One region of the Streptomyces sp. NPDC003393 genome, then DNA from elsewhere that is predicted to be linked to it. Evidence: riboswitches for the same ligand, from Rfam matches in the RefSeq annotation. Region 1 holds a riboswitch; each other region holds the start of a gene.

What was found. Region 1 has a riboswitch for cyclic di-AMP ahead of ACWDUZ_RS19495 (M23 family metallopeptidase). Riboswitches for the same ligand answer to the same signal wherever they lie in the genome.
Region 2: it holds a riboswitch for cyclic di-AMP, as region 1 does, so the genes downstream of both, ACWDUZ_RS13335 (transglycosylase SLT domain-containing protein) here and ACWDUZ_RS19495 (M23 family metallopeptidase) in region 1, are expected to answer to the same signal.
Region 3: it holds a riboswitch for cyclic di-AMP, as region 1 does, so the genes downstream of both, ACWDUZ_RS06285 (transglycosylase family protein) here and ACWDUZ_RS19495 (M23 family metallopeptidase) in region 1, are expected to answer to the same signal.

What each region holds. Positions count from the first base shown of each region.
Region 1 is NZ_JBSFRB010000018.1:116,783-120,049, reverse strand. Features, by position in the region: gene ACWDUZ_RS19505 (HPr family phosphocarrier protein) at 1-67, shown strand, start outside; gene ACWDUZ_RS19500 (GntR family transcriptional regulator) at 278-937, opposite strand; gene ACWDUZ_RS19495 (M23 family metallopeptidase) at 1,136-1,915, opposite strand; cyclic di-AMP (ydaO/yuaA leader) riboswitch at 1,928-2,088, opposite strand; gene ACWDUZ_RS19490 (M16 family metallopeptidase) at 2,312-3,267, opposite strand, start outside.
Region 2 is NZ_JBSFRB010000010.1:109,119-112,385, reverse strand. Features, by position in the region: gene ACWDUZ_RS13340 (polyprenyl synthetase family protein) at 1-792, opposite strand, end outside; cyclic di-AMP (ydaO/yuaA leader) riboswitch at 1,385-1,561, shown strand; gene ACWDUZ_RS13335 (transglycosylase SLT domain-containing protein) at 1,565-2,053, shown strand; gene ACWDUZ_RS13330 (HAD family hydrolase) at 2,040-2,915, opposite strand; gene ACWDUZ_RS13325 (FAD-dependent oxidoreductase) at 3,031-3,267, opposite strand, start outside.
Region 3 is NZ_JBSFRB010000004.1:200,885-204,151, forward strand. Features, by position in the region: gene ACWDUZ_RS06275 (cytochrome P450 family protein) at 1-223, shown strand, start outside; gene ACWDUZ_RS06280 (transglycosylase family protein) at 383-1,504, shown strand; cyclic di-AMP (ydaO/yuaA leader) riboswitch at 1,687-1,852, shown strand; gene ACWDUZ_RS06285 (transglycosylase family protein) at 1,857-2,549, shown strand; gene eno (phosphopyruvate hydratase) at 2,846-3,267, shown strand, end outside.

The sequences.
Region 1 (3,267 bases):
CGCCGCCCTGGACCGGCTGGCCAAGCTGGTCTCCGAGGGACTCGAGGAGCTTCCCGAGACGGTCTGACGGCCCGATCGAGCGCTGACGTCCCGTCCGGGACGCTGAAACCGCATCACCCGGTCCGGGGTGGCGCGGTTTCGCCCTTTCCCACTCATCTCGAAAGACCGATCCCGCAACACACCGAGCGAAATTCCGGCAGACCGGAATGCCACTCACGGAAAAGGGCAAGGAAAAATACCCCCTGCTGAACAGCCCTTCTTGTATACGGCCGCCGCGTTAATTCCGTGCACCCGACGTGTTTACGGGACGTTGCGAAGTCCTCACGCGATGGGCGGCGCTCGCGCGCTCGGCGTGCACGGCGGTCAGTGCCCGCGCGCGCTCGCCGTCGCCGCGCGCCACCGCGTCGGCGATGGCGCCGTGCTCGGCCCAGGACTTCACGGGGTCGGCCGGGACCGGCACCGAGTACATCCAGGCGATCTTGTGCCGCAACTGGGTCAGCATGGTGGTGAGCGCCGGGCTGCCGCAGGCCTGGGTGAGCGTCTCGTGGAACCAGCTCCCCAGGGACCGCAGTTCCTCGCCGCCGCCGCTCCCCGCCCGCTCCTGCCCCAGCCTGACCAGCCCCCGCAGCACCTTCAGGTGGGCCTCCGTGCGCCGCTGGGCGGCCCGGAACGCGGCCAGCGGTTCCAGCAGGAGCCGCATCTCCAGCAGGTCGGCCGCCTCCTGCTCGGTCGGCTCCGCCACGCACGCCCCGGCGTGCCGCCGGGTCACCACGAAGCCCTCGGCCTCCAAGGTGCGCAGGGCTTCGCGCACGGGGACCCGCGAGACGCCGTAGCGGCGGGCGAGGACCTCCTCGGTGAGCCGGCTGCCGCGCTCATGGACTCCGGCGACGATGTCGTCCCGGATCGCCGTGCACACCGAGTGCGCCGGAATACGCATGACCGACCTCCGCCTGAATCCCGCCGGAATCCCCGTCTGTGCGCCGCACCGGACGCCCGTTGCGACTGTATTCCAGTGAACGGCAATTTCCGACGGCAGGCCGGAATCCAGCCACATTTTTTGGACAGCGATCCACCTGGAACGCCGAAAGCCCCGGCCTCACCGGCCGGGGCTTTCGGACAGGACCACGTGGGTCGCTCAGACGTTCACACCGTGCCGGCGGAGGTAGAGAATCGGGTTGATGTCGGAGCCGTACTCCGGAGTGGTGCGTGCCTCGAAGTGGAGATGCGGTCCGGTGACGTTGCCGGTCGCGCCGGACAGGCCTATCTGCTGGCCCGGGACGACCTGCTGGCCCACCGAGACGCCGATGGAGGACAGATGGCCGTACTGGGTGTACAGGCCGTCGGCCATCCTGATCACGACCTGGTTGCCGTAGGCCCCGCCCCAGCCGGCCTGGACGACGGTCCCGCGGCCGACGGCGTGCACGGAGGTGCCGCTCGCGGCATGGAAGTCGACGCCGGTGTGGGAACCGGACGACCACAGGGAGCCGCCGGTCCTGTAACCGGTGGAGACGTACGAGCCGGCGATCGGCGACACGAAGGCGTTGAGGCGCCTGCGCTCGGCCTCGCGGGCGGCGCGCTCCTTGGCCTCGCGCTCCTTCTTCGCCAGCTCGGCCGCCTTCTTGCGCGCGGCCTCGGCCTTCTTGCGCGCGGCCTCCTCGGCCTTCTTGTGCTCGGCGGCCTTCCGCTGGGCGGTGGCCTGGGCATCGATCTTCGCCGCGACGCTGTCACCGATGGTGACGACCGGGGTCAGGCCGGTCTCCTCGGGGGCGGGACCCTCGGCGGCCAGGGCCGGTGTGGCGGCGAGAGTGCCGAGGACTCCGGTGGTGGTGAGTGCCGCGGCACCCACCGCGCAAGCGGTGGTGCGGTGCATGCGGCTGGGGCGGCGATGCTTCCCGGTGGCGCGCGTGAACGCCATGCAGACGCTGGTCCTTTCCTTCCCTCTCGCCTACCGGGTTAGCTGACGGGTTCGGAGCAGGAAGGTCTCCTACGGACCCCTCGCTGCGCGCGGGTGTCCGATTCACCCCAGGGACTGGGTGGGTCCCCGGCTCCCCTGGCTCGCGCCGTACGGGGACTCGGCGATGGCTGTCCGGTGCCGCGGGTGCGGCGCACTGCCCGACGAACAGCCGGACCGACGCTAGAGGGGAGCTTGGTCACTTCCCAAACCGATTCGGACTTTTGTAGCGCATGCCACAGGGCAGACAGGCAACCTCTACCCCAATTCGGACATCGCAGGGCCCCGGTGACGCTTCGGTCACCAGGGCCCCACGCGCGCGTGCCTCGCGCCCGTGCCGGACGGAGTCGCCGCGGATCGCTACTCGGCCGTGACGACGCTCACCTGCCCGATGCCCAGAGCCTCCACGGGCTCCTTGATCTGCGCCGCGTCACCGACCAGGATCGTCACCAGCCGGTCCACCGGGAAGGCGCGGACGACCGCCGCGGTGGCCTCCACCGTGCCGGTGGCGACGAGCTGCTGATAGAGCGTCGCCTGGTAGTCGTCGGGCAGGTGCTGCTCGACCTGGTCGGCCAGCGTGCTCGCCACGGCGGCGGCCGTCTCGTACTTGAGCGGCGCCACACCGACGAGGTTCTGCACGGCGACGTCCCGCTCGGCGTCCGTGAGGCCCTCGGCGGCGAGCTTGCGCAGCACCGTGAAGAGGTCGTCCAGGGCCGGAGCGGTGTTCGGCGTGTCGACCGAGCCGCTGATCGCGAGCATCGCGGCGCCCGAGCCGTCGGGCGCCGAGCGCAGCACCTGACCGAAGGACCGCACACCGTAGGTGTAGCCCTTCTCCTCGCGCAGGACGCGGTCCAGACGGGAGGTGAGGGTCCCGCCGAGGCAGTAGGTGCCGAGCACCTGGGACGGCCACACACGGTCGTGCCGGTCGGGTCCGATGCGACCGATGAGCAGCTGCGTCTGGACCGCTCCGGGACGGTCCACGATGACCACCCGGCCGGTGTCGTCGGCGTGCACCGCCGGCACGGGCCGCGGCTTGGCCGGCGAGCCGGTCCAGGCGCCCAGGGTCTGGCCGAGCAGCTCGTCGAGGTCGATGCCGGTGAGGTCGCCGACGACCACGGCGGTGGCCGTGGAGGGGCGGACGTGCCGGTCGTAGAAGGCGCGCACGGCCGCCGCGTCGATGCCGCGGACGGTCTCCTCGGTGCCCTGGCGCGGGCGCGACATGCGCGCGGTGGCCGGGAACAGCTCCTTGGAGAGCTCCATGGCGGCGCGACGGGAGGGGTTGGCCAGCTCGTGCGGGATCTCGTCGAGCCGGTTGC
Region 2 (3,267 bases), on a different contig from region 1:
GTCCTCGGACAGGCCCAGCCGCTGTGCGCGCTCGCGCAGCCTCAGCACCGGCAGGGTCGGAATGCCCTCCCGCAGGTCCGTCCCCGGGGTCTTGCCCGACTCGTGCGAGTCGGAGGCGATGTCCAGCACGTCGTCGGCCAGCTGGAACGCGACACCCAGCCGCTCGCCGTACTGCGTCAGCACGTCCACGACGGTCTCGTCGGCGCCGGACATCATCGCGCCGAACCGGCACGAGACGGCCACCAGCGACCCCGTCTTGCCGCCCAGCACGTCCAGGTAGTGGTCGACCGGATCCCGTCCGTCCTGCGGCCCCGCCGTCTCCAGGATCTGCCCGGTGACCAGCCGCTCGAACGCCAGTGCCTGCACGCGGACCGCCTCGGGCCCGAGGTCGGCGAGGATCTGGGAGGCCCGGGCGAACAGGAAGTCACCGGTGAGGACGGCGACGGAGTTGCCCCAGCGGGTGTTCGCGCTGGCCACCCCGCGCCGCACGGCGGCCTCGTCCATCACGTCGTCGTGGTAGAGCGTGGCCAGGTGGGTCAGTTCCACCACCACGGCCGCGGGCACGACCCCCGGCGCGTACGGGTCACCGAACTGCGCCGCCAGCATCACGAGCAGCGGTCGGAAACGCTTCCCGCCCGCCTTGACCAGGTGCTGCGCGGCCTCCGTGATGAAGGGGACCTCGCTCTTGGTGGCCTCGATCAGCCCTTCCTCGACAGCCGCCAATCCGGCCTGGACATCGGCTTCGAGAGCCTGGTCCCGCACGCTCAGCCCGAACGGCCCGACGACGGTCACGAGGGGTCTCCTGTCTGCTGGTGTCTGCTGGCGCTTACACGGTTTGTCGATAGGTCGCTGCCATCACTCAAGTCAGCGTATCCGGTCACGTTTCGATCACCGATGGCGCCCACCGCTACAGGCCAGGCACTATCGGATCACGCCCGATATGACCGCTTATCACCACACATGAGCATATATTTAGCGACTCATCTCTCCCTACCCCGGGCCGCCTTCACTCGCACACATGCGCACAGGTGTACACGTACGCACAGGCCATGACGTCACGCGAAGTGACGACCATCATGCCCGAACACTCCATGGCCCGATTTAACCCTATTGTCATCTCAATCCCGTTTGGCCGTAATTGCTCCTCTCTCCATAATTCCGTGAGTTGGGTCACGCCGGGCCCTCGACCCTCCGTGCGGCCCGTCTTCTCGCCTTCCCTTCCCCCGCATGCCAGTTGACCCTTGGCGATAGCAAAGGATCAAGCACCCCATATGCCACAGATCAAGGTCAACTAGGACGATCCGCAAACCGAGCACTTGTTCCGGACATGTGCTGTCGCATACGTTCCCGGTCCATCGAGCGGACGCCGAATCCTGCCGCCGCCCGATGCCCATCGACTGAACCACTCATGGCAGGAGCGGGGGACCCAGGTAAGTCGCCGGGCCGGAGCGTTGTACGTCGCGCCGGAACGGCTCGGGGTGAAGCCACGTCCCACGGGACGCGGCCGGGCACCTCCCCGCCCGAACCCGACAGCTCACCTCGCAGGCGTAGGAGAGGAATCCGCATGTCCGCTCAGGTCCAGCGCCGCACCCGCACCACCCGTCTCGTTCGCACCCTCGTCGCCGGCGGCGCGGGTGCGGCCGTCCTCGCTCTGCCGCTCATCGGCGCGACCAGCGCCTCCGCCGCCACTCCGGCCAAGAGCACCACCGCGGCCGTGAGCACGGTGGCCCATTCGAACAACCTCGACGGCTGGATCCGCGAGTCCCTCGCAATCATGCACAAAAAGGGCATTCCGGGCAGCTACCACGGCATCTACCGCAATGTGATGCGCGAGTCGTCCGGCAACCCGCGGGCCATCAACCTGTGGGACTCCAACGCCGCCAAGGGCATTCCCTCCAAGGGCCTGCTGCAGGTCATCCAGCCGACCTTCAACGCGTACCACGTGGACGGCACCTCGTTCGACATCTACGACCCGGTCGCGAACATCACGGCCGCCTGCAACTACGCGGCCGACCGGTACGGCTCGATCGACAACGTCTTCAGCGCGTACTGATCGGTCGCCCCACCCGTTCGCCAGGGCCTGTCCGATCGGAATCGTCGGACAGGCCCTGGGGGAACAACCGCTCGAGGACGACGGCGATGCCGTCGTCCTCGTTCGACGAGGTGACCTCGTCGGCCACCGCCTTCAGCTCGGGATGGGCGTTGGCCATGGCCACGCCCCGGGCGGCCCACTGGAACATGGGGATGTCGTTCGGCATGTCACCGAAGGCCAGGGCGCTGTGCCGGCCGAGCCCCAGACGCTCGGCGGCCAGCGCCAGTCCGGTCGCCTTGGTGATGCCGCAGGGCTGGAGTTCGACGGTCCCGGGCCCCGACATGGTGACCGTGGCGAGCGAGCCGACCGCGCCACGGGCCACCTCGGCCAACTCGTCGTCGGACAGCACTGGATGGCGCAGCAGCACCTTGCTGATCGGCGCCTGCCACAGCTCCTCGCGCCGCTCGACCCGCCACGCCGGCAGGGTCGGATGCGGCATCCGGTATCCCGGCTCGATGAGCGTGAGCCCGTCCGCCCCGTCCTGGTCGACGGCGGCGTACACCTCTCCCACCTCGGCCTCGATCTTGCCGAGCGCGGTCTCCGCCGTCTCCGTGTCCAGCGTGACCGACCACAGCAGACGGTCGGTCCCGGCGTCGTAGAGCTGCGCCCCCTGCCCGCACACCGCGAGGCCCGTGGAGCCCAGCGCCTTCAGCAGCGCCCGGACCCTCGGCGCCGGCCGGCCGGTCACGACGAGGTGCCGGGCACCGGCCGCCTCGGCCCGCGCGAGCGCGGCCACGGTCCGTTCGGACACGGAGTCGTCGCCGCGCAGCAGCGTTCCGTCCAGGTCGGTGGCGATGAGGGCAGGTGCAAGGGGAGCGGGCATGATCAGAGAATACGGATCCGCCGCACCCCCGGCCCCACCGGAACCGGACGACCCCGTTCGGCCCTCGCTGCACCGGGTCACCCCCCTCCAACTCGCCTCCGCCGTCCGCGAATGCTCAGCCGTGGGCCGTCGCCAGATGACGGGCCAGCCGTGGCGAGGCGAACTCCGTGCCGCACACGAAGCGCATCACCGGGCCGTACGACGCCGCCGCCGGCAGGCCCGTGAAGTACAGGCCCGGGACCGAGGAGACGTAGCCCGCCCCGAGCTTCGGGGCACCCCGGCTCACCGCGACTTCCGTGCGCAGCTCGTGGCCGAGGAAGCCCAGCGCGGCCAGGTCGACGCGGTAACCGGT
Region 3 (3,267 bases), on a different contig from region 1:
GGGGTACGGGCACGGCATCCACTACTGCCTCGGCGCCCCGCTGGCGCGCCTGGAGGGCCAGACCGCCCTCGCCACGCTCCTCACCCGGCTTCCCGACCTCCGACTCGACGCCGAACCGGACGACTTGCGCCGGCGTGGCGGACTCATCATGCGGGGACTGCGGACGCTGCCCGTGCGCTTCACCCCGGCAGAGCGTGGCCTCCCACCGGCAGAACGGCGTTGACGGAAGCAAAGGTGACACACGTTCAACTGTGTGATCTTCACGTGATCTGCGCGGCATGAACTTGTGACGGAGGATCCTCAGCCGATACGTTCACGCATCAGCGTGGCGTACGAGCATCACCCGTCACGTCGGTATCTGTTGTCGCCGAAAGGTCCTTGCATGCTCTCCGGGAACGGCCGTCACCGTCGCCCCCGTCAGGCTCCGGCCCTCTTCGTCACCGCCGGAGTGACCGGCTCCGCCATCGCCATCCCGCTCCTCGGCGCCACCGGCGCGCACGCGGCCGACGGCACTACGTGGGACAAGGTGGCCCAGTGCGAGACGGGCGGCTCCTGGAGCGCCGACAACGGCAACGGCTACTACGGCGGTCTGCAGCTGACCCAGGACGACTGGGAGGAGTACGGCGGCCTCGACTTCGCCCCGAGCGCCGACCAGGCCAGCCGGTCCCAGCAGATAGCCGTGGCCGAGAAGATCCTCGCCGACCGGGGCCCCGGCGCCTGGCCCACCTGCGGCCTGCTCTCCGGGCTCACCAAGGACACCGGTGCCGCGAAGGTCGACACGGGTCTTGGCTACGACTCGTCCTCGAGGTCCGGTTCCTCCCGCTCCTCCGGTGCGTCCCACTCGTCGCATGCGTCGGGATCGTCGGAGTCGAGTGATGCATCCGGCACGTCCGGATCGTCCGATGTGAGTGACCCCGGGCTCGATGACTCGTCGCGGAACAACGGCAACTCCGGTTCGTCCTCGTCCGATTCGGACGCCGGCCTCGGTGCCGGATCCTCCTCTTCGGGCGATTCGTCCTCCGCATCCCCCGTGAATCCGTCCGACGCGCCCTCGCGGTCCGGCGAGCAGGGCGGCGCCCCCGAGTCCGGTGCGACTCCCGGGTCCGGCACGGAGGGTGTCGCGACGCCCGAAGCGTCGCCTTCGACCGCACCCGACCGGGACGACTCGGACAACTACCGGCAGAGTGTCGGATCTTCGGCTCTCGTCGACACCGGGGCCCTGGGCACCGGCCGGCACCGCGGCGGCAGCGCCGCCGAGGACCTGACGGAGAGCGCGGCCGGCGGCCGGCACGCCTCCCGGGGCGACGGCGGCGCGCACACCGCCTCCGCCGACTCCTACACCGTCCGCGCCGGCGACTCGCTCGCCTCCATCGCCGACTCCCTTGACGTCCACGGCGGGTGGCACGCCCTCTACGACGCCAACGAGGCGGCCATCGGCTCCGACCCGAACCGCATCGTCGCCGGTCAGAGCCTGGATGTCCCGGTCGAAAGCGCCCAGAACTAGCAGGAGTTCACGTCACACTTCGTACTGAATGTCCCATTCGGTGAAAGTGTGGGATGAGTCTCAGAAGCCGTGATCGTCTTTGAAATCCCGTCGATCTCGTGTCTACGGTCATGACCGCTCGCCACCGCGAGCCCCGGCTGCCGCCACGCCGAATCCTGCCGGCGGCCGCACGGGAACAGTCGTCGCGTCGAGCGCCGTAGGCAGGAGCGGGGGACCCAAGGTAAGTGCCGCAGCGGGCAGTTCGCCCGAGCGGCTTGGGGTGTAGCCGTGCCTCTTCGAGGGCACGGCCGGGCAACTCAACCGGCCCGAACCCGACAGCTCACCTCGCAGGCGTCGGTGAGGGGATCCATCCATGCTGTTTTCCGGCAAGGGCAAGCACCGTCGTTCCTCCAAGGCCACCCGCGCCATCGCACTCGCCGGTGTCGCCTCCGCCGCCGTCGCCGGCCCGCTGATGGCGGCCGGCAACGCTTCCGCCGCCACCGCCTCCGAGTGGGACGCGGTCGCCCGGTGCGAGTCCGGCGGCAACTGGTCCATCAACACCGGCAACGGCTTCTACGGCGGCCTGCAGTTCACGAACTCCACCTGGGCCGCGTTCGGCGGCACCGCCTACGCCCCGCGCGCCGACCTGGCCTCCAAGGCGCAGCAGATAGCCGTCGCCGAGAAGGTGCTGGCGGGTCAGGGCAAGGGCGCCTGGCCGGTGTGCGGCAAGGGCCTGTCGAGCACCCCCTACAGCGGTGCCACCGCCCCCGCCGGCAGCGCCGCCAAGAGCACCGCGCCCAAGAGCACCACCACCCGCTCCACCGAGCAGCAGGCGGCCGACCGCTCCGCCACGCGTCCGGCCCCGAAGAAGACCGTCACCACCCCGGCCGGCAAGAAGGTCGAGAAGGGTGACGGCGAGTACAAGGTGGTCTCCGGTGACACGCTCAGCTCCATCGCCGCCGAGCACCACGTCAAGGGCGGCTGGGAGAAGCTGTTCCAGCTGAACAAGGACATCGTCGAGGACGCGGACCTCATCTTCCCCGGCCAGCAGCTGCACCTGAAGTAGGCGGCGCGGGCCGCGGGTCCGCTCCCCTCCCGCGGGCTCCCCGTCCCGTGGGTCCCGTCCCCCCAGTCCCCCCGCCCCGGCGCGTGTTCCCCCGTACGCGCCGGGGCGGGGCCCTTTTCGCCGGCGGTTTCCCTCGACTTTCCGCAACTGCTCCCTCCTTTTGTTCCGGTGTGGAACAATGTGGCCGTCACCCTGTCCACGGGACGGTCGGTCGGACGGCCGGGGCCCGGGGACGGTTAGGCTCTAGTCGCAAGGCTCACAAGCCCCGCACTTTCAGCGTCACATCCACGAAGGAGATGCTCGTGCCGTCCATCGACGTCGTCGTAGCCCGGGAAATCCTGGACTCCCGAGGCAACCCCACGGTCGAGGTCGAGGTCGGCCTCGACGACGGCAGCACGGGTCGTGCCGCCGTTCCGTCCGGCGCCTCGACGGGTGCCTTCGAGGCCATCGAGCTGCGCGACGGGGACCCCAACCGCTACCAGGGCAAGGGCGTCGAGAAGGCCGTCCTCGCCGTCATCGAGCAGATCGGCCCGGAGCTCGTCGGCTACGACGCCACCGAGCAGCGTCTGATCGACCAGGCCATGTTCGACCTGGACGCCACCGACAACAAGGGCTCCCTCGGGGCCAACGCCATCCTCGGTGTCTCCCTCGCCGTCGCCCACGCCGCCTCCGAGGCGTCCGACCTCCCGCTCTTCCGCTACCTGGGCGGCCCGAACGC